Regions from separate parts of the Lysinibacillus sp. CTST325 genome, predicted to be linked through region 2. Evidence: riboswitches for the same ligand, from Rfam matches in the RefSeq annotation. Region 2 holds a riboswitch; each other region holds the start of a gene.

Region 1 (5,231 bases), on a different contig from region 2:
TATTAATAAAATCACGTATATAAACAAAAATCTCGTCACGCTCTACTTCATGAAATAGATTATGATAACAGTTTTCCCATTCTTTGAATTGAAACTCTGTAAACTCCATTTGATGAAGCCAATTACGTGTTTGTTTAGTTTCAGTAATTTTATCTTTTTCAGCTGTCATAACTAACATCGGCATATTAGGGAATTCAGCCTTAGGCAATAACACTAAATTACGCATCATTTGCTGTAGTTCTCGATACCATTTCACTGAAACAACGGACGAAAAAGGAACCTCATCTTTCATCTCATCTCTACCTTCTACACTGCGCGTTAACGATTCTAATGTAATTTCATGGGTCAGCTTCACATTGGCAGTCAGGGCACTTAAACTAGTTAAAGCATTTGATAGTTTACCTGGCAATAGCTTTAACTGAAGCCAAGGTGAAGTTATGATAATCCCTGCGCATTCATATTTTCGTTTTTGCATGGTATGTAGTAATAGAGTCGCACCAAGCCCATGTCCTATTAAAAACACGGGTAAATTATACGAAAAAGCATTCTCCATTAAATGCCTTGTATATTTGTTGTATTCTTTAAAATCTTCATCGTGAACACGAGAAAATCCTACATTTACTCCATGATTAGGTAAATCCCCCATAACTATGTGGAAGCCTTCCAATCTAAGTTTTTCAATAAGCCATGCATACCATCGGTGATTTTCATATGCACCATGAAGAATAGCAACCACAGCCTTTGCTTGTCCATCAGCTTCCCATTTCCACATTTCACATAGTCCTCCTAAAAAATAATTACACAATGATTATATCGGAATATCTAGCTCATTTTAATTTTATATTTCCATCAAGTTGCGTATTTGATACGATAATATTACATCATAGAAAGAAAAGAGGCGATCCTAATGATCTATCCATTTAAAGGTAAAAAGCCAAATATCGATCCATCCGTTTTTATTGCCGATTATGCAACCGTTACTGGTGACGTTACAATAGGTGCTGAAACAACGATTTGGTTTAACACAGTTATTCGAGGGGATGTATCACCAACAATTATAGGAAAAAGAGTTAGTATTCAAGACCTCTGTTGCTTACATCAAAGCCCCAAATATCCATTAATTATTGAAGATGAAGTAACAGTAGGACATCAAGTAACTTTACATAGCTGCACGATTCGAAAAAAAGCCTTAATAGGTATGGGCTCTATAGTATTAGACGGAGCGGAGATTGGTGAGGGTGCATTCATAGGAGCGGGTAGTCTTGTACCTCCGGGCAAAGTCATTCCTCCAAATAGCTTAGCACTAGGCCGTCCTGCAAAGGTTGTAAGAGAATTAAATGATGAAGATAAAGAAGATATGGAACGCATCATACGTGAATATGTAGAAAAGGGTCAATACTATAAATCTCTTCAACCAAAAAATTAATTTAACTAAATCAAAGCAGCTCCACATTTGCTCGAGCAATCGAGCCATACATGAGTAGGAGCTTATTTTTTCGTTAAAAACAGTGAAAGGGGCTATTTAAATGTTGAGCCCCTTTCTGTAATAGTATTTTAAAATATTTTTCCAGCTACTTCATTGCTTTAGCTGAATAGTTATAAACCTGCTTTTTCTTTTAATGCGTCAGCTTTGTCTGTTTGTTCCCAAGGTACATTTAAATCTGTACGACCGAAGTGACCATATGCGGCAGTTTGCTTATAAATAGGACGACGAAGGTTAAGCATTTTAATAATCCCCGCTGGGCGTAGATCAAATAGCTCGCGTACCCATTTTACAATTTCACTTTCCGTAACTTTTCCTGTTCCGAATGTATCAACAGCTATAGATACGGGTTGAGCAACACCAATCGCATAAGCTAGTTGCACTTCAGCTCGATCAGCTAAACCAGCAGCTACGATATTTTTTGCCACATAGCGTGCTGCATATGCCGCTGAACGGTCTACCTTAGTTGCGTCCTTACCTGAGAAAGCACCTCCACCATGACGTGCATAGCCACCGTATGTATCAACGATGATTTTTCGTCCAGTTAGACCAGCATCCCCTTTAGGACCACCAATTACGAAACGGCCAGTTGGGTTGATGAAATATTTAGTATCGGCATCTAGTAATTCACTTGGAACAACTGGAGCAATAACGAATTCTTTTAAGTCTGCTTGAATTTGCTCAAGTGTAGCTTCTTCATCATGCTGTGTTGAAATTACAATCGTATCAACGTGAACTGGTACATTGTTTTCATCATATTCAACTGTTACTTGCGTTTTTCCATCTGGACGTAAATATGCTAGTTCACCAGATTTACGTACTTCCGTTAAACGACGAGCTAATTTATGCGCTAAACTAATTGGTAATGGCATAAGCTCTGGCGTTTCATTACATGCATAACCGAACATTAAACCTTGGTCACCTGCGCCAATTGCTTCAATGTCAGCGTCTGTCATAGAGCCTTCACGCGCCTCTAATGCTTGGTCAACACCTTGAGCAATATCAGGTGATTGCTCGCCAATAGCAACAAGTACTGCTAGGTTTTCAGCATCAAAGCCGTATTTTCCACGTGTATAACCGATTTCTGCTACAGTATCACGAACGATACCTTTAATATCTACATAAGTAGAAGTAGTAATTTCTCCTGCTACTAATGCTAAGCCTGTTGTTACTGTTGTTTCACACGCTACACGCGCGTTTGGATCTTCTGCTAAAATAGCATCTAAAATGGCATCCGAAATTTGGTCACAAATTTTGTCTGGATGTCCTTCTGTTACACTCTCTGATGTAAAAAGTCGACGGTTTGTCATTTGATTTTCCTCCTATTACTTTTACAAATAATATTTGCGAATTAATACGGTACTCATTACCCATGTCAAGTTCGCCCCTAAGGATTGAACTCTCAAGCCGTTGTTGCTGTCGTTGCACGTTTGCACAAGTAAAACAATTGTTGCTGTCACTACGCTTTCGCACAAATAAACAGCTGCTGCTTTTAACACGAGGATTTTCGAAAGATCCGTCATTATAATAAGGAAAGGACTGTACACTTACCTTTAATTCGTTTTTAACAATAAAAAAAATCCTTTTCTCACGCTTACTTAACATGAGGAAAGGAATAATGACTTCGTAACCTTTCACTCTTATCGTTCAAGGGGTTCCCCTTGCATCAGATTGGCACCAGCGCATGTCGTGAAATGATTCATGCAGGTTGCCGGGTTTCACAGGGCCTGACCCTCCACCAGCTCGGGATAAGAGTATCCGTTCAATATCTCATAATACGTAAAAGGTCGAACATTGTCAAATATTTTTATCTTCCTTCAGCGAGTCGCTGAAATAGAGGAACTCCGTCTAAGAACGCCACGTCCTTTGGCAATTCATCTACAAAAAACATCTGTTGCTGTCGCTACGTTTGCACTTCGCTTTCGCGCAAAAAACATTTGTTGGCCTAAAGCCTCCGGACGAAAATTATGCCATGGCATAATTGATTGTATTCTTATAAAGAAAGTATGGGTTTTATACAGAAACTAAATTGCATAATATTGTAAATTAAAACAAAATAATCCCTACTCTCCACCTCACATCATGTGTTAACATATGTGTAACCCTTTACAGCACATTTTGTAGCAAAAGCAAAGCGTTAGCTACAGAACATGTGGTGGATGAATATGATTGTAGCCCCTTTTTAGTCGAAGACAAGCTCCAACTAATAAAAAAACAAGCTAAAACTTCACATCCTGTGCGAACCCCATGTTAGCCAAAAGCTTCCAAACACAATTTTGCTGTGTCGAAAGTGAATGTGTAATCACTTATAAATAGGGTAAAAAGCATTATCAAAACGAATAAATTTACTTTTTGTCGTTTTCTTGAAAAGTAATAAAATCTGAAAAATAATTTCTGAATTAGTATAGATTATTTAAGCAATTGTGTTATACTATTTTTGAAATTAAGAAAATCTCCCCAGACTCAAGGGAATACTATAAAAAAGGATGGTATTTAATCGATGAATTCAGTAGAAATTGCAAACGAACTGAAGGAATTATTAAACGGCGGTAACATTAATGTTCAACTTTCAGTACCACAATTAGCTGAAAAAGCTACATCTCGTGGTGAAGCTATGTTAACAGTAGATGGCGCAGTTCGTGCAGAAACTGGCAAATACACTGGTCGTTCACCTAAAGATAAATATACGGTAGAAGAAGATAGCACAAAAGATAAAATTGACTGGGGCAAAGTTAACCGACCAATTTCTTCTGAAGTGTTCGATAACTTATATGTAAAAGTAGTAAAATATTTAAAAGAACGTGACGAATTATTCGTATTCAAAGGCTTTGCTGGTGCTGACAAAGATTCGCAATTAAGCATCCAAGTCATCAATGAATATGCTTGGCACAATCTTTTCGCTCATCAATTATTTATCCGTCCAACTAAAGAAGAATTAGCTTCTCATGTTGCTGACTTCACAGTTATTTCAGCTCCTAACTTTAAAGCAGATCCTGCTATTGATGGCACTGCTTCTGAAACATTCATCATTGTATCACTTGAAAAGAAAATTATCCTAATCGGTGGTACTGAATACGCTGGTGAAATCAAAAAATCTATTTTTGGTATTATGAACTACTTGTTACCACAACAAGGCATCCTTTCAATGCACTGCTCAGCAAACGTTGGTGAAGCTGGTGATGTTGCATTATTCTTCGGTTTATCTGGTACTGGTAAAACTACTTTATCAGCTGATCCTGACCGTAAGCTTATCGGTGACGATGAACACGGTTGGTCTGATAACGGTGTATTCAACATTGAGGGCGGTTGCTATGCAAAAACAATTAACCTTTCTGCTGAAAAAGAACCAGAAATCTACAATGCAATCCGCTTCGGTTCTGTTCTAGAAAACGTAGCTGTTGATCCAGAAACTCGAGTTTGTGACTATGATGATGGTTCATTAACAGAAAATACACGTGTAGCTTATCCAATTCAATACATTGAAAATATTGTTGATCCATCTGTTGCAGGTCACCCAAAAACAATCATCTTCTTAACAGCTGATGCATTTGGTGTATTACCTCCAATCAGTAAATTAACAAAAGAGCAAGCAATGTACCACTTCCTAAGCGGTTTCACGTCTAAACTTGCTGGTACAGAACGTGGTGTAACAGAGCCAGAACCAGTATTCTCAACTTGCTTCGGTTCTCCATTCCTTCCACTTCCAGCAACAGTTTATGCTGAAATGTTAGGTCAAAAAATTGACGAG
Region 2 (5,231 bases):
TTCTTTATCAACTAATTGCGGGCCAACCTTTGCGATCACTTTACCATCTGCTAGTTTCTCAACCTCAGCAACGTGGCGGTAACGCAAGCCTTTTTCACATGCTTCTTTTACTTCTTCTGCCGAAATACTATCAATACCTACTACTTCGACGTCAGCCCAGTCTGGTTGTTCTCCAAATGCCAAAGCACTTAAAATCATTAATTTTTTAAAGGCATCCTGTCCTGAAATATCATTATATGGATCTGCCTCTGCATAGCCTAAATTTTGCGCCTCTTTTAATGCAGTTTCGAACGACCAGCCTTGTGAACGCATTTTCGTTAAAATATAGTTGGATGTCCCATTTAAAACACCCTGAATACGACTAACATCATTAACAAGCAAAATGTTTTTCATTGTTTTAATAACTGGTACACCGCCAGCAGTCGTTGCCTCAAAGCCTACAAAAACACCGTTTGCTTTTGCAAGATCCTGTAGCTCCAAGCCTCGTTTGGCAAACATTACTTTGTTAGCTGTGATGACATGACATTTATGTTCAACAGCGCGCTTTAGATAAGTAAAAGCTGGCTCCTCATTGACGATCGCCTCAAAAACAACCTGCATACCTGGTTCTGCTAAGACTTCATCCATACTAGTTGTCATTAAATGCGCTGTGCCTGGTACACGTTCACGGCTAGTATCTGTAACTAAAATTTTTGCTACTTCTAGCTCAATTCCTAATTTATTTTTAAGCTCTTCTCGCTTTTCGTTTAATATATGGTAAATTCCTTGACCTACCGTTCCAAATCCTAATATAGCTGCCTTTATAGTTGCCATTGTTGTTATTCCCTCCAACTTACATTCCGCAGTTTCATTAAATTTATTTCGTCTCAGCTTAATTCGTACATATTTTGAATTGTGCGCTGACTTTACAAAGCAGGTCAATTTGCCGTGTTTCTAACACTTCGTTTTCAAACAGATATTTAGAATAAGTCATCTGAATGAAGATAAATAAACCTTTGAAACACACACAAATTCAAATAATTCAAAATTCAACTTAAAGAAAATTGTAACGTAAATACTTACATTTCACAAGAAAAATCTTTCTAGGACGGACATTTGTTTTCTGTAGACGTGCAAAGGAAATCGTTTTCATTCCTTTTATTATTTGATTTTTCACTTGAATCTATAATAATTGAACAAATATTGACGAATCTTTATTAATGCCTTTCTTCTATTATATATATGTATGTAAAGACATTCATAAAAATTGTTCTTTTGAAATATATTAATAAAAATTTTTCTGTATATCTTCATCGTCTAATTGAAAAAGCTCATTCCCTGTAGCAGCAGAGAATGAGCCAAAAATATGAGGGATAATTAACTAGCTTTGGCTAGCAATTTATAGCGATATTGTGTTAAAGCTTGTTGTACAAGTCTTATTTCCTCTTGCGTAAAATTTGGTATTGCATACGTACGTTCAACCAATTGAAATGTGCCGTATTTTAAATAGTACTCTGTCGCAGGTAGAGGAATATGATTTGCTCCATAGCTTTCATAAGCTTCGAAAACTTCTTTTACTGTATAGCCTTCCTCTTTGACATAAACCATTTCCTTAAAAGCAGAATGACCAAAGATCTCTTGCCATATACGCTCAACTGACGCAAGTATGTTTTGAATGGACATGTTGTTCACAAACACATGACCTTCATTTAATTCATAAATAAGATAAGATGCAATGTTTTGCGCACTATACACATTTCCCATTTAAAACACTCCTTTATCATCAGTTTTGTAGATAAGAGTAGCTACTGGCTGAGTAACTACTCCTCTTCATATATTTCAAAAGTGGGGGAGCACTTATGAAAACTTAATTAAATTGGTTCTAGGTCGGTAGCCTTTCGAACACTTTTCTTATTCCCTAGTATAAAACAAGGATTTAATTAAGTCAATAATACTTATAAAATTACTAGGTATTAATTTCAGTTATTTCACCAAATGAGGTGAGCGGTTGATGTAGCAACGTTTGACGCATTACCAAATGAGGCCTATCGAATGAGAAAATACGTAAACGCTACAACATTCGCCAATGTATTTTATTTATTAAGCTTCTACTTTTTGTTGCGAAGCTGTTACTTGTTCAATAGCTTGTTCTAAATCTGCAATGATGTCCTCTACTGCCTCTAAACCGATGGATAAGCGAATGAGCGACTCGGTTACGCCAGTTTGGATTAGCTCTTCAGCAGATAGCTGTTGATGTGTAGTAGATGCTGGATGAATAATTAATGATTTCGCATCCCCTACATTTGCTACGTGCGAGAATAATTTCACACTATCGATTAATTTACGCCCTGCTTCACGTCCACCTTTAATACCAAATGTAAGCACTGAACCGAAGCCATTTTTCAAATATTTTTTAGCTAAATTATGAGTAGGGAAATCTTCTAAGCCGTTGTAATTTACATATTCCACAGATGGGTGGTTTCGTAAATATTCAGCTACCGCTAATGCATTTTCATTGTGTTTAGGAATACGCAAATGAAGCGTTTCTAAACCTTGTAATAAATTAAATGCTGCATCTGCACTTAATGTTGGACCAAAGTCGCGTAGTAATTGCACACGCAGTTTTGTGGCGAATGCTGCCTCTGCTGTGTCAATACCATAACGTAAACCGTGATAAGAAGCATCTGGCTCAGTAAAGCCTGGGAAACGTCCACGAGTCCAATCAAACTTCCCTGCATCTACTACAACGCCACCTAAAGTTGTTCCGTGGCCACCAATCCATTTTGTTGCGGAATGAACAACGATATCTGCACCGTAGTCAATTGGTGTAGAGCCATATGGTGAAGCAAATGTGCTATCAATAATTAATGGCAAGCCGTTTTCATGTGCTACGTTTGCTACTGCTTCAATATCGAGTACCTTTAAACTTGGGTTACCGTAAACTTCAGCGAACACGGCCTTTGTTTTATCAGTAATAGCAGCTCGGAAATTTTCTGGATTTGTATCGTCTACAAAAATCGTTTTAATGCCGTAGTTTGGTAGTGTGTTGGCGAATAAATTATAAGTACCTCCGTATAAAGAGCTACCTGCAACGATTTCATCGCCTGCCCCTGCAAGATTTAAAATGGAAAACGCGATAGCTGCTGCACCAGATGAAAGTGCTACTGCTGCTGTACCGCCTTCTAATAAAGCAACGCGTTTTTCAAAAACATCTACAGTTGGGTTTGTAATTCGTGTGTAAATATTGCCGGCTTCCTCTAAGGCAAAAAGACGTTGCGCATGAGCAGTGTCTTTAAAAACGAAAGCCGTTGAGCGATATACCGGTACTGTACGTGATCCTGTTACCGGGTCTGGCTCTTGGCCACCGTGTAACAGCAATGTTTCTGGTTTAAATTTTGTCATTGTATACCTCCAAATGGTTATTTTTTTACGATGGTACCGGAGATGAGGAGGATTTTTTCAGTAGAAAACAAAAACCCTCTTCAGCTAAGAAGAGGGTTGCGGTTGCAAGTTTTCCTCCCCTTATCTGCCAGATCCAATAAGAATCTGTAGGAATTAGCACCTTAGCAAGTTCATCACTTACTGGTTGCCGGGCATCATAGGGCCTATCCCTCCGCCGCTCTTGATAAGAGTATGAGATTCAATTTCCATCGTTGTTACACAGTATAAACATAGACTTTTTCTCTGTCAACACTAAAATTTTATTTTTTCCGAAACTTCTGTCTGCTTTTTTACGTATTACGAACGCATACACTATTTTAGGTATTTAATTGGTTTATCGCCAAAATGTGGGGTTGATTTCCGTTCCGACTGGGCTCTTTCTTAGGGGCGTCCGATAAGCCGCTTCACTCGCGGGTCTCGGGCCAATAGATGTTTTTTGCGCGAAAGCGAAGCGGCAGCGGCAGCGGCAACAACACGATGTTGGTCACGAAGGCGTTATCACAAGACGTGATGGTTTTAGCCTTCGTTCCTCTATCGCTAATCCCCCAAGGAGTTGCCCAGTCTCCACTCCAATCACTTCATGGCATATGTTATAACAAACATCATTCCTAACTTTTAATGATGAGCCTATTTTATTTTGAAAGGAGGACTTTTATGTTAAAAGCCATTATCATTTTTCTTCTTGTTGGTTATTTGATTGGCTGTATTCACGGCTCTAAAGTTGCTCAGTTTTTATCTGGGGTAGATTTAAAAAAGACTGGTCATGGCAATGCAGGTGCCTCTAACGCAACACTTTCCCTTGGTTGGAAATACGGCGTATTAGTTGCACTGATCGATATCGGCAAAGGCGTTGCAGCTATAATCGGCGCACATGCTTATTTAGCAGATATCACACAATTAACAGAAGTACAAGTTTGGCTCTTCACGTATATTGTAGCTGCCGGTGTCATTCTAGGTCATAATTTCCCATTTTATATGGGCTTCAATGGCGGTAAAGGAACTGCTTCAATCATAGGAATATTACTTGCGATTGATTGGAAAATTGGCTTATTTGCACTCATTTTATTTGTTATTTTATCTTTCGTGACGAACTATTTAATTGTCGGTGTACTTGAGTTTTATCTCGTTTTTTGTGCAGCCACATATTTATGGATTCCTGGAACAGTCCCAACGACTATAGCCCTATTACTTTTTGCTATAGCCATCATTTTGCATATCGAAAATATTAAGCGCTTGATGCTAGGAACTGAGCCTAAAGTAACTTCAGCATTCAAAAAGAAAAAATAATATCTTTTTGGATATTTTTGTATTTTCTTTGACCGTATATTTTCTCGCAACTGCCCATTATCGCTATAAACAGAGGGTATTTCACATACTAGTTCTTTTTACAATAAATAGACAAATTAACTTTTCTTAATAAAGCATTTTACTAGCCGATGTTATAGAAAATTACAGTCACGTTTGTAGAAAGGATGAAAGGTATGTCTACTTCTGAACAAGCAAAACCGAAACGTAATTTGAAACCACTCTGGATTGGGTTAGCCTTCGCTTCATTAATCATCATTATTTTTTTACCTAACAACGGCGATTTACCTGTAGCTGGACAACGAGCTTTGGCTATTTTAGCTTTCGCGGTCATCCTTTGGGTTACAGAAGCAGTATCCTATCCTGTTAGCTCTGCCATGATTATTGCTCTCGTAACAACCTTACTAGGGCTAGCTCCGTCAATGGACGATCCGACGAGAGAGCTAGGAACATCGGATGCCTTAAAATTAGCATTAAGCGGATTTAGTAATTCTGCAGTTGCACTA
Region 3 (5,231 bases), on a different contig from region 2:
CTTGAAGTGAAGGAAAGACCCTCCGGAGCGACGGAAGGAATCGCTGAAGCGACGGATGAAACCTTCGAAGTGAAGGAAAGAATCACTGAAACGACGGAAAGCCCCTCCGAAATGATGAATAGAACGTCCGAAATCGTGGATTGAACCCCAAAAAATCGTGGATGAAACCTCTGAAATGACGAATAGCCTCTCCAAAATAAAGGAATAGAAGCCAAAGTTTTGTCGACAAGCAAAGACGCCGTAGAACTAGATATCTACGGCGTTTTTTATGTAATCATAAGCATTTTTAGTTAACAAAGTAATCGTTACGATAATAAATAATACGCGAACAAAGCCGCTCCCTTTTTTAATTGCCATACGTGAGCCTACCATTGCACCAGCAATTTGAGCGATACCCATGAGTAAACCATAAGCATAATGAATCTGACCTAAGTAGGCGAACATTAAAAGTCCGGCAAAATTACTTGCTAAGTTTAAAAATTTCGCATTTCCTGCTGCCTTTAAGAAATCGAAGCCGACTAATAAAAAGCTAAAGATTAAAAATGAGCCAGTTCCTGGACCAAGAAACCCATCATAAAACCCAATGGTAAATAACAACAGCATGAATAGGACTAAGTGCGTAAACTTTAAATTTTTGACTGCAGCTACTGAACCCCAATCTTTTTTAAAGATTGTATAGACAGCAACAGCAGCAAGCATTATAAGCATGAGTGGTTTTAGTAATTCAGGATTGATTAAATGGACAGTCCAAGCCCCAAAAAGTGATCCTATAAAGGCTAGGGGAAAGTATTTGATAACTGACCGAATTTCTAGCTGACCAGAACGATAAAAAGAAATGGTTGATGTCAAAGAACCCATGGTGCCGGCAAGTTTATTAGTTGCTACGGCTGCTGCTGGATTTAAACCAGCAAACATAAGGGCAGGTAATGCGATTAAGCCACCACCGCCAACGACCGCATCCACAAAGGCGGCTAAAAATCCAAAAGATATTAATAATATGACTACATTTAAATCTACTTCAAATAGCATGTTTACACCTCTTTAGATAGTTACTACTGAAATAGTAACTAAATTTCACGAGGCTGTAAAGACTAATTTTTTTGTTGGCTTATCATCATAGCCTTAACTTATAATAAAGGAAACGGAGGGATCGAATGGTTGAATTAATCGCCCAATTAAAAGAACTGGGATTCACAGAATATGAAGCAAAGGCCTATACTGCACTCGTCCAAAATAGTCATGTTAGTGCTTATCAAGTAAGTAAAAACTCCGGTATCCCTCGTGCAAGAATATACGACATACTTGATGTACTTGTTGAAAAAGGGTTAGTACTGAAAGAAGAAACGGCAGATCAAACGACATACTCTTCCATACCTGTCGCTGTGTTTTTACAACAAATTCAGCAACGCTGGCAATCTAACTTCTCGTCGATTAGTGATCGATTAGAAAAGTTGGAGGTAAATGAGCAGGAAGCGGAGCATAAGGTTGTCACGTTAAAAGGAAAAGAGGCAATCGTCAATTATTGTCAGTCTTTATTAAAAAAAGCGGAGAAAAAAGTCTTATTATCCATGTGGGAAGATATGTATGAAGAATTGCGGGAAGATATACATGAGGTAGCGAAGCATATCCCTGTTCATGGAATTACCTTGTATGTGGAGGACCATTTAGCTTCCGTTGACCAACACCGTATCACTCGCTATACGAGGAATGCGTCTACACCTCATTGGTTTATTTTATCGGTAGATGGCAAGCAAATGATTTATGGTCACTCTCCTTCAAATCAGGAAACGGCTTTTATTACCAATGATCCTGTTCATATCTATTTATTAGAGGATTATGTATGGCATGACGTGCTTGTTAACCGCCTTTTAAAGCGCGATGATACGGAGCTTGAGGAATGGATTACTAAAGAACGTAAAGCATTTTTCTTAGAATGAAAGTATTGAAAAAGAATCTGCAAGCCGTCATGTACATTACAGAAGGCGAGCAGATTCTTTTTTCGTTACATATTAATAAAATACTTTATCAACATTGTATTTAGCGCGGAATGAATTGATCGCGTACGTTTCGTAAATTTCACGTTCCATTGGATCTTCCACTTCATACACTTCAATTTTGAAAATTTCATCACGATGATTTTTCATTGGTGACACATTGTCCTCAAAATGCTTTTTAATACGTTGACGAATTTTACGTGCTTTACCTACAAATAATAGTTCGTTCTGTTCATTGTAGAATAAGAAAATACCACCGTTTTCACGAGTGATTTTATGGAAGTCGATAAAACCATGGTATGGTGTGATTGGCACATCTCCAGGCTTTAAATCTTGTTCGCGTTGGCGAATTACTAAATCTGGTTTTGGAAATTCAATTTTAATCAAACTATTCACGTTCCTCTCTGTTACTAAAGGTATATGTTAACATAAGTACAGCATGTTTACCATCAAATAATGAATGTAAACATTCAAGATTAGTGTTAAACAAATTACATAATGACATGCATGATTAATAACAAAATATTCTATGTATTATTGATATTCTTAATTGTTCATGTTACAATTCTTTTTAATTAAATAATCTTATCATGAGAAGTTGAGGGATTTGGCCCGATGACACTTCAGCAACCTCTAACGAGAGTTAGAAAGGTGCTAATTCCAGCAAAGGATTTGTCCTTTGAGAGATAAGAGTGAACGTGGAAAAATCCTTCTCATTCTATCTCATATGGAATGTGGGGGATTTTTTAATTTTATCGTTTGACATAATGAACTTTGCGCAGGGCCCGTGCATTGATTAATTGATTTTAACAGAGAGAAATAAAAGAGAGGGGAATGCAAGATGCCAATTAATATTCCGAAAAACTTACCAGCTGGAGAACATTTACGTGAGGAAAAAATCTTCGTCATGGAAGAAGATAGAGCAAAAACTCAACAAATTCGTCCGTTAAATATATTAATTTTTAACTTAATGCCAGAAAAAGAAAAAACAGAACTGCAATTACTTCGTTTATTGGGGAATACACCTTTACAAGTAAATATTACATTTTTAAATACTGCTACACATGAATCGAAAAATGTCAGTAAATCACATTTACAGTTATTTTACACGACCTTCAATCAAATTCGTCATCGCCGCTATGACGGCATGATTATTACGGGTGCACCAGTAGAAAAAATGGAATTTGAAGAAGTGAACTACTGGCAGGAAATTTCAGAAATTATGGATTGGTCCAAGACAAACGTAACATCTGTTTTACATATATGTTGGGGTGCACAGGCGGCGTTATACCATCATTACGGTATCGGTAAAATTGGGCTTCCTGCTAAATGCTCAGGTGTGTATTCTCATGTCATTACGGATTTAACAGTGGATTTAGTTCGTGGCTTTAGTGATTTATTTACGGCACCACATTCACGTTATACATCCGTATCAATTGATGAAGTACTTAGCCATCCTGATTTACGATTACTATCGTATTCTGAAGATGCTGGTGTTTTTATTGTGCAATCTAAGGATAATAAAAACATTATGATTACGGGTCATCTCGAATATGATGCAACGACTTTAGCTGATGAGTATAGTCGTGATGTTGCGAAAGGATTAGATATTGATGTCCCTGTGAATTACTTCCCACAAGATAATCCAGCAAATGAACCGATTAATTCATGGCGTGCCCATACACATTTATTATTCTCGAATTGGTTGAACTACTATGTTTACCAAGAAACACCATACGAATGGGATTTTGTTGATGAAATTGAATATCATATTTAATATCTCAAATAAAAATGATGACCTTGTTATTACAGGGTCGTCATTTTTTTCGCATTTAAGCTGTTAATTTTCTGATGAATTGTTATTTTTATCACTGTTTGGAGTATTGCCGGTATCGCTATCATTTTGTGTAGTATTGCTACTACTATCAATTTGAGAAGAATTATCGTTATTACTAGTACTTTCATTTTGAGTAGCATTACCGGTGTTGCTACTACTTGCATTTTGAGAAGAATTGCTATTACTATCAATTTGAGAAGAATTATCGTTATTACTATTACTTGTACTTTGAGTAGCATTTCCGGTATTGTCGCTACTTACATTTTGAGAAGAATTATCGTTATTACTATTACTAGTACTTTGAGTAGCATTTCCGGTATTGTCGCTACTTACATTTTGAGAAGAATTATCGTTATTACTATTACTTGTACTTTGAGTAGCATTTCCGGTATTGTCGCTACTTACATTTTGAGAAGAATTATCGTAATTACTTTTACTCGTATTTTGAGAAGAATTTCTGGCATCGCTATTACTATCACTTTGAGTAGAATTATCGTTATTACTACTACTTGTACTTTGAGAAGAATTTCCGGTATTGTCGCTACTTACATTTTGAGTACAATTTCCGTTATTATTACTTGCATTTTGAGAAGTATTTCCGGCATTGATACTACTATTAGTTTGAGTAGAATTATTGTTATTACTACTACTTGTACTTTGAGTAGCATTTCCGGTATTACTGCTACTATCACTCTGAGTAGAAGTATCGTTATTATTGCTACCTGCACCTTGTGTAGCATTTCCGTTATTACTACCGCTTTCATTCTGTGTACTACAAGTATTACTTCCTGGATTACCGTTAATTTTGCGAAGTTTCGCGACAAGTAATAAAACTAATGGTAATAAGATTGCGAAAATAAAGGAAAAAATAGGCCAGGTTTCTCTATTGTAAATATCTGAATGAATGATATTAGGATGAACAATTTGTGAAAGTCCAAGGATAATCATTCCGAATGGAAAAATGAGCGGTCGATGATTTTTAATTTTACATATTTGTGAGATGCCGATGACCCCAGCGTAAAAAAACATAAAAGTTTTAATATAAATTGATATTATCCACATGGCTGCCATAATAACTTCAATACGCTGCAAAAAATTCCCGATTGAAATTCTTTGGGCTAATGAATAGCTAGGAAATGTCCTAGAAGCAGTATTTGCCGGACCTAGGACAAGGATAGCCAGTGTGATGATAGCAATTAAGACAATCCCTCCAAGAATTGTGCCAATGTAAAAACCTTTTTGTGCGGATTTATGGACGTTAACAGTAGAAGGAAAAATCATTAATAATATGACAAGTGGGAATGAAAAAATACCCATTAATCGAATAATACTAAAGAATAATGATTTTGCTGGTACTTCCATTATTGGCTGTAGATTTTCCATATGGACAGATGGTGAAA
Region 4 (5,231 bases), on a different contig from region 2:
AAATATTGCTAATCAAACGAACTTGTTGGCTTTAAATGCGGCAATAGAAGCGGCTCGTGCTGGAGAAGCGGGCAAAGGCTTTAGTGTTGTTGCAGATGAAGTGAGAAAACTATCGATTCAAACAAAGGAATCTGTCACATCGGTAGCAACGTTACTACATAAAACGAATGAACGGACAGATAAACTTGTTCATTCGCTTAGTAATATTCAAGAAGAGGTAGCCTCTGGTGAGGAAAATATGGTTCAAACGGAAGGACAATTTACTAACATATTAGAAGCTATGACCGAGGCTAAAGACCAAAATGGTCAGATGGAAAAAGAAGTACAAGCAATAGTAGAAGTACTAAGTGAATTAGGTATTGCCTTTAACGAAGTGAAAAACTCAGCTGGAAAACTAGCTAGCTTTGCACAAAATTTAAATTAATTTAGAGAAAAGCAAAAGGCAAAGAAAATTGTTGTTTCCTATTTTGCTACACACTTTAAGGCACAAATAACACTATATTAACTGTTTATATATAATTTCCGTTATGGAGATAAAAGCCTCTAGCGAATATAGGCTATTTGAATATGAAAAAAATGGAGCTGTCCAATGTGCTGGATAGCTCCATTTTTGCTAAATTTGTAAAGGGTTGAACGTAATTTTCGATAAAAAAAGTTTATACTAAATAAAGAACTAAAAATAGGGGCGGTTAATATGAAAACAGTTGTTGTATTAGGTGGCGGAATTACGGGATTGTGTACGATGCATTATTTACAACGCCAAGTTCAGGAGAAAAACTTAGATGTAAAACTTGTACTTGTTGAAAAAAATACATACCTTGGTGGCAAGCTTCACTCTGCATATGAACAAGGATTCATCATGGAAACTGGAGCAGATTCTATTGTAGCGCGTCATAAAGGTGTCATGGAGTTAGTAGAGGAACTAAATTTTGAACAAAATCTTGTGTACAACGAAACAGGTATTTCGTATATTTACACAAATAATGAGCTACATGCCATCCCAGCAGACTCAACGTTCGGTATTCCTATGAGCTTACAATCTCTTGAGGAAAGCACGCTTGTATCAGAGGAAGGTAAAAAAGAAGCATTAAAGGATTTAACAATGCCGAATGAAAGGTTTACAAAGGAAAGCTCGATTGGGGAATTTTTAACGTATTATTTAGGTGAGGAGCTTGTTCAAAACCAAATAGCACCGGTACTTGCAGGTGTATATTCTGGAGATTTAAATCAACTTTCAATTGCTTCCACTTTACCGTATTTAATTGATTACAAAAACGATTACGGTAGTATTATTAAAGGTTTCGATGCAAACAGGGAACAATTTGTGAAAGCCGCTAATAAAAAATTTATTTCATTTAAAAATGGTTTATCATCACTAATTGATCGACTTGAAGAAACGTTAACGGATGTAGAAATTATAAAAGGGATTGCCACTACTAGTGTTAAAAAGCAGGAGAATCTATACGCTGTTACGTTAGCAAACGGTAAAATGATTGAAGCGAATCATGTTGTATTGGCACTGCCAAATGAAGCGGTACAAAGCTTATTACAGGATGAATCTTTGAACGGCTATTTTGAACAATTTAATACTGCATCCGCCATTACGATTTATTTAGGATTTGATGTTCCCGATAATAGATTACCAGCAGATGGAACAGGCTATATTGTGTCACATAATTCGGATGTTATCTGTAATGCAGCAACGTGGACAAGTCGCAAGTGGAAACACACTTCAGCAGAAGGGAAATTACTTGTACGACTTTTTTATAAGAGCATTAACCCTGAGTATGGGAAATTGCGTATGATGTCGGATGAAGAGTTAGCAGTTGTAGCTCTAGAGGACGTAAGAAAAAGCTTGGGGATTGAGGAAAAACCAACTGTAGTTGACGTGACAAAATGGATCGACCAGATGCCGAAGTACGACTTGGCACATCGTGAAGCGTTGCAAGGTCTCTTACGAGAGCTCGAGAAAAACTATCCAAATTTATCAATAGCGGGATGCTCTTATTTTGGGGTAGGCATAGGTGCATGTATTCAAAATGGTAAAAAAATTGGTCAGGAGCTTGTAGAAAAACTATCGTAATTGTTTGATATAAATCAAAATATTATAAATTTCGTAAAAATTATCCTTCGTTCAGTGAAATAGTCTTGACTCTATCGTTCGTAAACGATATGATTCTTTTAATTATTTAAAAAATTCATACTAAATTCTTATCAAGAGAAGCAGAGGGACTGGCCCTATGAAGCTTCAGCAACCAACTTATTGTCAGGTGCTAAATCCAGAAGACCGTGTGTCGAAGATGAGAAGGAAAACAATTACGAAACGTAAAAGCCTTCTTTTTTTATGAAAGAAGGCTTTTTTTATTTTAAAGATTAAGGAAGAGAGGTTAGTTTTATGGGATTGCTTGAAAGGTTAAAAACGCATGTTCTTACAGCGGATGGTGCAATTGGTACGGTTTTATACGGCTATGGCTTGGAGTACTGTCATGAGGAAATGAATGTACAGAGACCTGAATTAATTGAAAAGATTCATAGAGAATATATTGCAGCTGGTGCTGATATTATTCAGACGAATACTTATGGGGCTAATGCCATAAAATTAGCCCGCTATGGGTTGGAGTCTCGTGTACAGCAGTTTAATGAAGCCGCTATAACGATTGCAAAACGTGCAGCGGCAGATGGTGAACAATTTGTCTTAGGTACTATTGGGGGAATCCGTGGTATTCGAAAAAGTGATGCAACGTTAGAGGAAATTTTAGCAACCGTTGATGAGCAGGCAACTGTTTTACTTGCAGGAAATCCTGATGGCCTTTTACTTGAAACATATTATGATTTTGAAGAGCTAACGGCGACTTTAACAATGCTACGAGCTAAAACGAAATTACCGATTATTGCTCAAGTTTCTATGCACGAACCAGGAATATTACAAAATGGAATGAGCTTAAATAGCGCCTTACATAAACTTGAAGCGTTAGGTGCTGATATCGTAGGTGTTAACTGTCGCTTAGGCCCTCACCATACTATCCAAGCATTTGAAGGAGTAGAGCTTCCTGAGAAGGCATTTATGTCAGCGTATCCGAACGCCTCTCTTCTTGATTTGGAGGATGGGCGTGTCGTTTATGAGTCGGAGGCAGATTATTTTGGTCGAGCAGCTGTAGAGCTTCGTGATCAGGGGGTACGTTTAATTGGTGGCTGTTGTGGTACGACTCCAAAGCATATTGCTGCAGCGAAAAAGTACTTAGAGGAGCTATCCCCGGTTGAGGAAAAGTATGCAAAGCCAGAAAAAGTAGAGGTTGTCCGTGAGGCAGAGCCAGCAAATTATGAGCCATTACATGAAAAAGTAAAACGTGAACGCTCGGTTATTGTGGAGTTAGATACACCAAGACATTTAGAAATTGAAGGCTTTATTGAAGGGGCAAAAAAAATATATGAGGCGGGCGCAGATGTAGTCATGATGGCCGATAACTCTCTTGCTTCTCCAAGAATTAGTAATGTCGCAATGGGTGCCTTACTGAAAGAAACGCATGGGGTACGCCCGTTAACCCATATAACATGCCGAGATCGTAATTTAATTGGTCTTCAATCACATTTAATGGGACTAAATGCACTAGGGATTCATGATATTTTAGCAGTTACTGGAGATCCGACAAAGGTAGGCGATTTCCCAGGAGCAACTAGCGTTTATGACGTCTCCTCAATGGAGCTAATCCAATTAATAAAACAGTTAAATGAGGGTGTATCGTTCTCAGGGAAACCGCTTCGTAAAAAGGCGAATTTCTCTGTAGCGGCTGCATTTAATCCTAACGTACGTGTATTAGATCGCGCTGTCTCTCGATTAGAAAAGAAAATTGAACATGGGGCAGATTATTTTATTTCACAGCCTGTTTATTCAAAGGAAAAAATCGTGGAAATTTACGAGGCGACAAAGCATTTAGAAACACCAATTTATATAGGCATTATGCCAGTAACGAGCTATAAAAGTGCAGAGTTCTTACATCATGAAGTGCCAGGCATCAAACTATCTGATGATGCGTTAGCACGTATGAAGGTTTGTGGCGATGATAAGGAACGCGCAACACTAGAAGGAATTGCAATTGCTAAAGAATTAGTAGAAGTAGCAGCGGAATATTTCAATGGTATTTACCTCATCACACCATTTTTACGCTACGATATGACGCTAGAATTAATGAAATTTATTGAGCAATTGGATGAACAGAAAAAAGGGGTAAGTATAAATGGCTAAGCACATAATTGAAGAGCAACTAGAGAAACGAATATTAATTCTTGATGGCGCAATGGGAACAATGCTACAAAATGAAAATTTATCGGCAGAGGATTTTGGCGGCGAGGAATATGATGGCTGTAATGAAAATCTTGTGCTAACTAGACCAGATGTGCTTGAAAAGGTTCATAGCAAATATTTAGAGGCTGGAGCAGATATTATTTGTACAAATACATTTGGAGGTACACCACTTGTATTAAATGAATATGATCTAGGTGCGAAGGCAGAAGAAATTAACAAACGTGCTGTAGAAATTGCTCGCAAAGTAGTAGATGAGTTTTCAACATCCGATTGGCCACGTTTTGTAGCGGGAGCTATGGGACCAACTACAAAAACCTTATCGGTTACAGGTGGTATTACATTTGATGAGTTAGAGGAAAACTTCTATGTTCAAGCAAAGGCATTAATCGAAGCCGGAGCGGACGTTCTGTTGCTAGAAACTAGTCAGGATATGTTGAATGTTAAGGCAGGAACATTGGGGATATCTCGTGCTTTTAAGGCAACTGAAAAAGAGCTTCCCGTGATGATATCTGGAACAATTGAACCGATGGGAACGACACTGGCCGGTCAAACAATTGATGCTTTTTACATTTCCATCGAGCATATTAAGCCATTGTCAGTTGGCTTAAACTGTGCGACTGGACCAGAGTTTATGACTGATCATATTCGTTCACTAGCAGAGCTTTCAACAGGCTATATTAGCTGTTACCCGAATGCAGGCTTACCGGATGAGGAAGGCTGCTATCATGAGTCCCCTGAATCATTGTCACAAAAGCTAAAAGGCTTTGCGGAAAAGGGCTGGCTAAATATTGTCGGAGGTTGCTGCGGTACAACGCCAGCACATATTGCAGCTATCCGAGAGGTGCTAAAGGACAAAAAGCCTCGCCAATTACCAGATGCTACACATGGTCATGTAGTATCAGGAATAGAGCCATTAGTGTATGACGAC

The links. Region 2 has a riboswitch for S-adenosylmethionine ahead of ACYQ73_RS17525 (O-acetylhomoserine aminocarboxypropyltransferase/cysteine synthase family protein). Riboswitches for the same ligand answer to the same signal wherever they lie in the genome.
Region 1: it holds a riboswitch for S-adenosylmethionine, as region 2 does, so the genes downstream of both, metK (methionine adenosyltransferase) here and ACYQ73_RS17525 (O-acetylhomoserine aminocarboxypropyltransferase/cysteine synthase family protein) in region 2, are expected to answer to the same signal.
Region 3: it holds a riboswitch for S-adenosylmethionine, as region 2 does, so the genes downstream of both, metA (homoserine O-acetyltransferase MetA) here and ACYQ73_RS17525 (O-acetylhomoserine aminocarboxypropyltransferase/cysteine synthase family protein) in region 2, are expected to answer to the same signal.
Region 4: it holds a riboswitch for S-adenosylmethionine, as region 2 does, so the genes downstream of both, ACYQ73_RS25715 (bifunctional homocysteine S-methyltransferase/methylenetetrahydrofolate reductase) here and ACYQ73_RS17525 (O-acetylhomoserine aminocarboxypropyltransferase/cysteine synthase family protein) in region 2, are expected to answer to the same signal.

Annotation. Positions count from the first base shown of each region.
Region 1 is NZ_BAAFHO010000006.1:224,445-229,675, forward strand. Features, by position in the region: gene ACYQ73_RS16070 (alpha/beta hydrolase) at 1-772, opposite strand, end outside; gene ACYQ73_RS16075 (gamma carbonic anhydrase) at 908-1,426, shown strand; gene metK (methionine adenosyltransferase) at 1,597-2,793, opposite strand; SAM riboswitch class I at 3,121-3,238, opposite strand; gene pckA (phosphoenolpyruvate carboxykinase (ATP)) at 3,984-5,231, shown strand, end outside.
Region 2 is NZ_BAAFHO010000008.1:52,497-57,727, forward strand. Features, by position in the region: gene ACYQ73_RS17515 (homoserine dehydrogenase) at 1-813, opposite strand, end outside; gene ACYQ73_RS17520 (hypothetical protein) at 1,357-1,743, opposite strand; gene ACYQ73_RS17525 (O-acetylhomoserine aminocarboxypropyltransferase/cysteine synthase family protein) at 2,080-3,381, opposite strand; SAM riboswitch class I at 3,499-3,611, opposite strand; gene ACYQ73_RS17530 (glycerol-3-phosphate acyltransferase) at 4,075-4,707, shown strand; gene ACYQ73_RS17535 (DASS family sodium-coupled anion symporter) at 4,902-5,231, shown strand, end outside.
Region 3 is NZ_BAAFHO010000002.1:170,461-175,691, forward strand. Features, by position in the region: gene ACYQ73_RS06280 (hypothetical protein) at 1-215, opposite strand, end outside; gene ACYQ73_RS06285 (TSUP family transporter) at 247-1,029, opposite strand; gene ACYQ73_RS06290 (TrmB family transcriptional regulator) at 1,155-1,937, shown strand; gene ACYQ73_RS06295 (nucleotide excision repair endonuclease) at 2,010-2,381, opposite strand; SAM riboswitch class I at 2,577-2,687, shown strand; gene metA (homoserine O-acetyltransferase MetA) at 2,836-3,771, shown strand; gene ACYQ73_RS06305 (GerAB/ArcD/ProY family transporter) at 3,835-5,231, opposite strand, start outside.
Region 4 is NZ_BAAFHO010000019.1:51,263-56,493, forward strand. Features, by position in the region: gene ACYQ73_RS25705 (protoglobin domain-containing protein) at 1-424, shown strand, start outside; gene ACYQ73_RS25710 (protoporphyrinogen oxidase) at 695-2,083, shown strand; SAM riboswitch class I at 2,209-2,307, shown strand; gene ACYQ73_RS25715 (bifunctional homocysteine S-methyltransferase/methylenetetrahydrofolate reductase) at 2,396-4,243, shown strand; gene metH (methionine synthase) at 4,236-5,231, shown strand, end outside.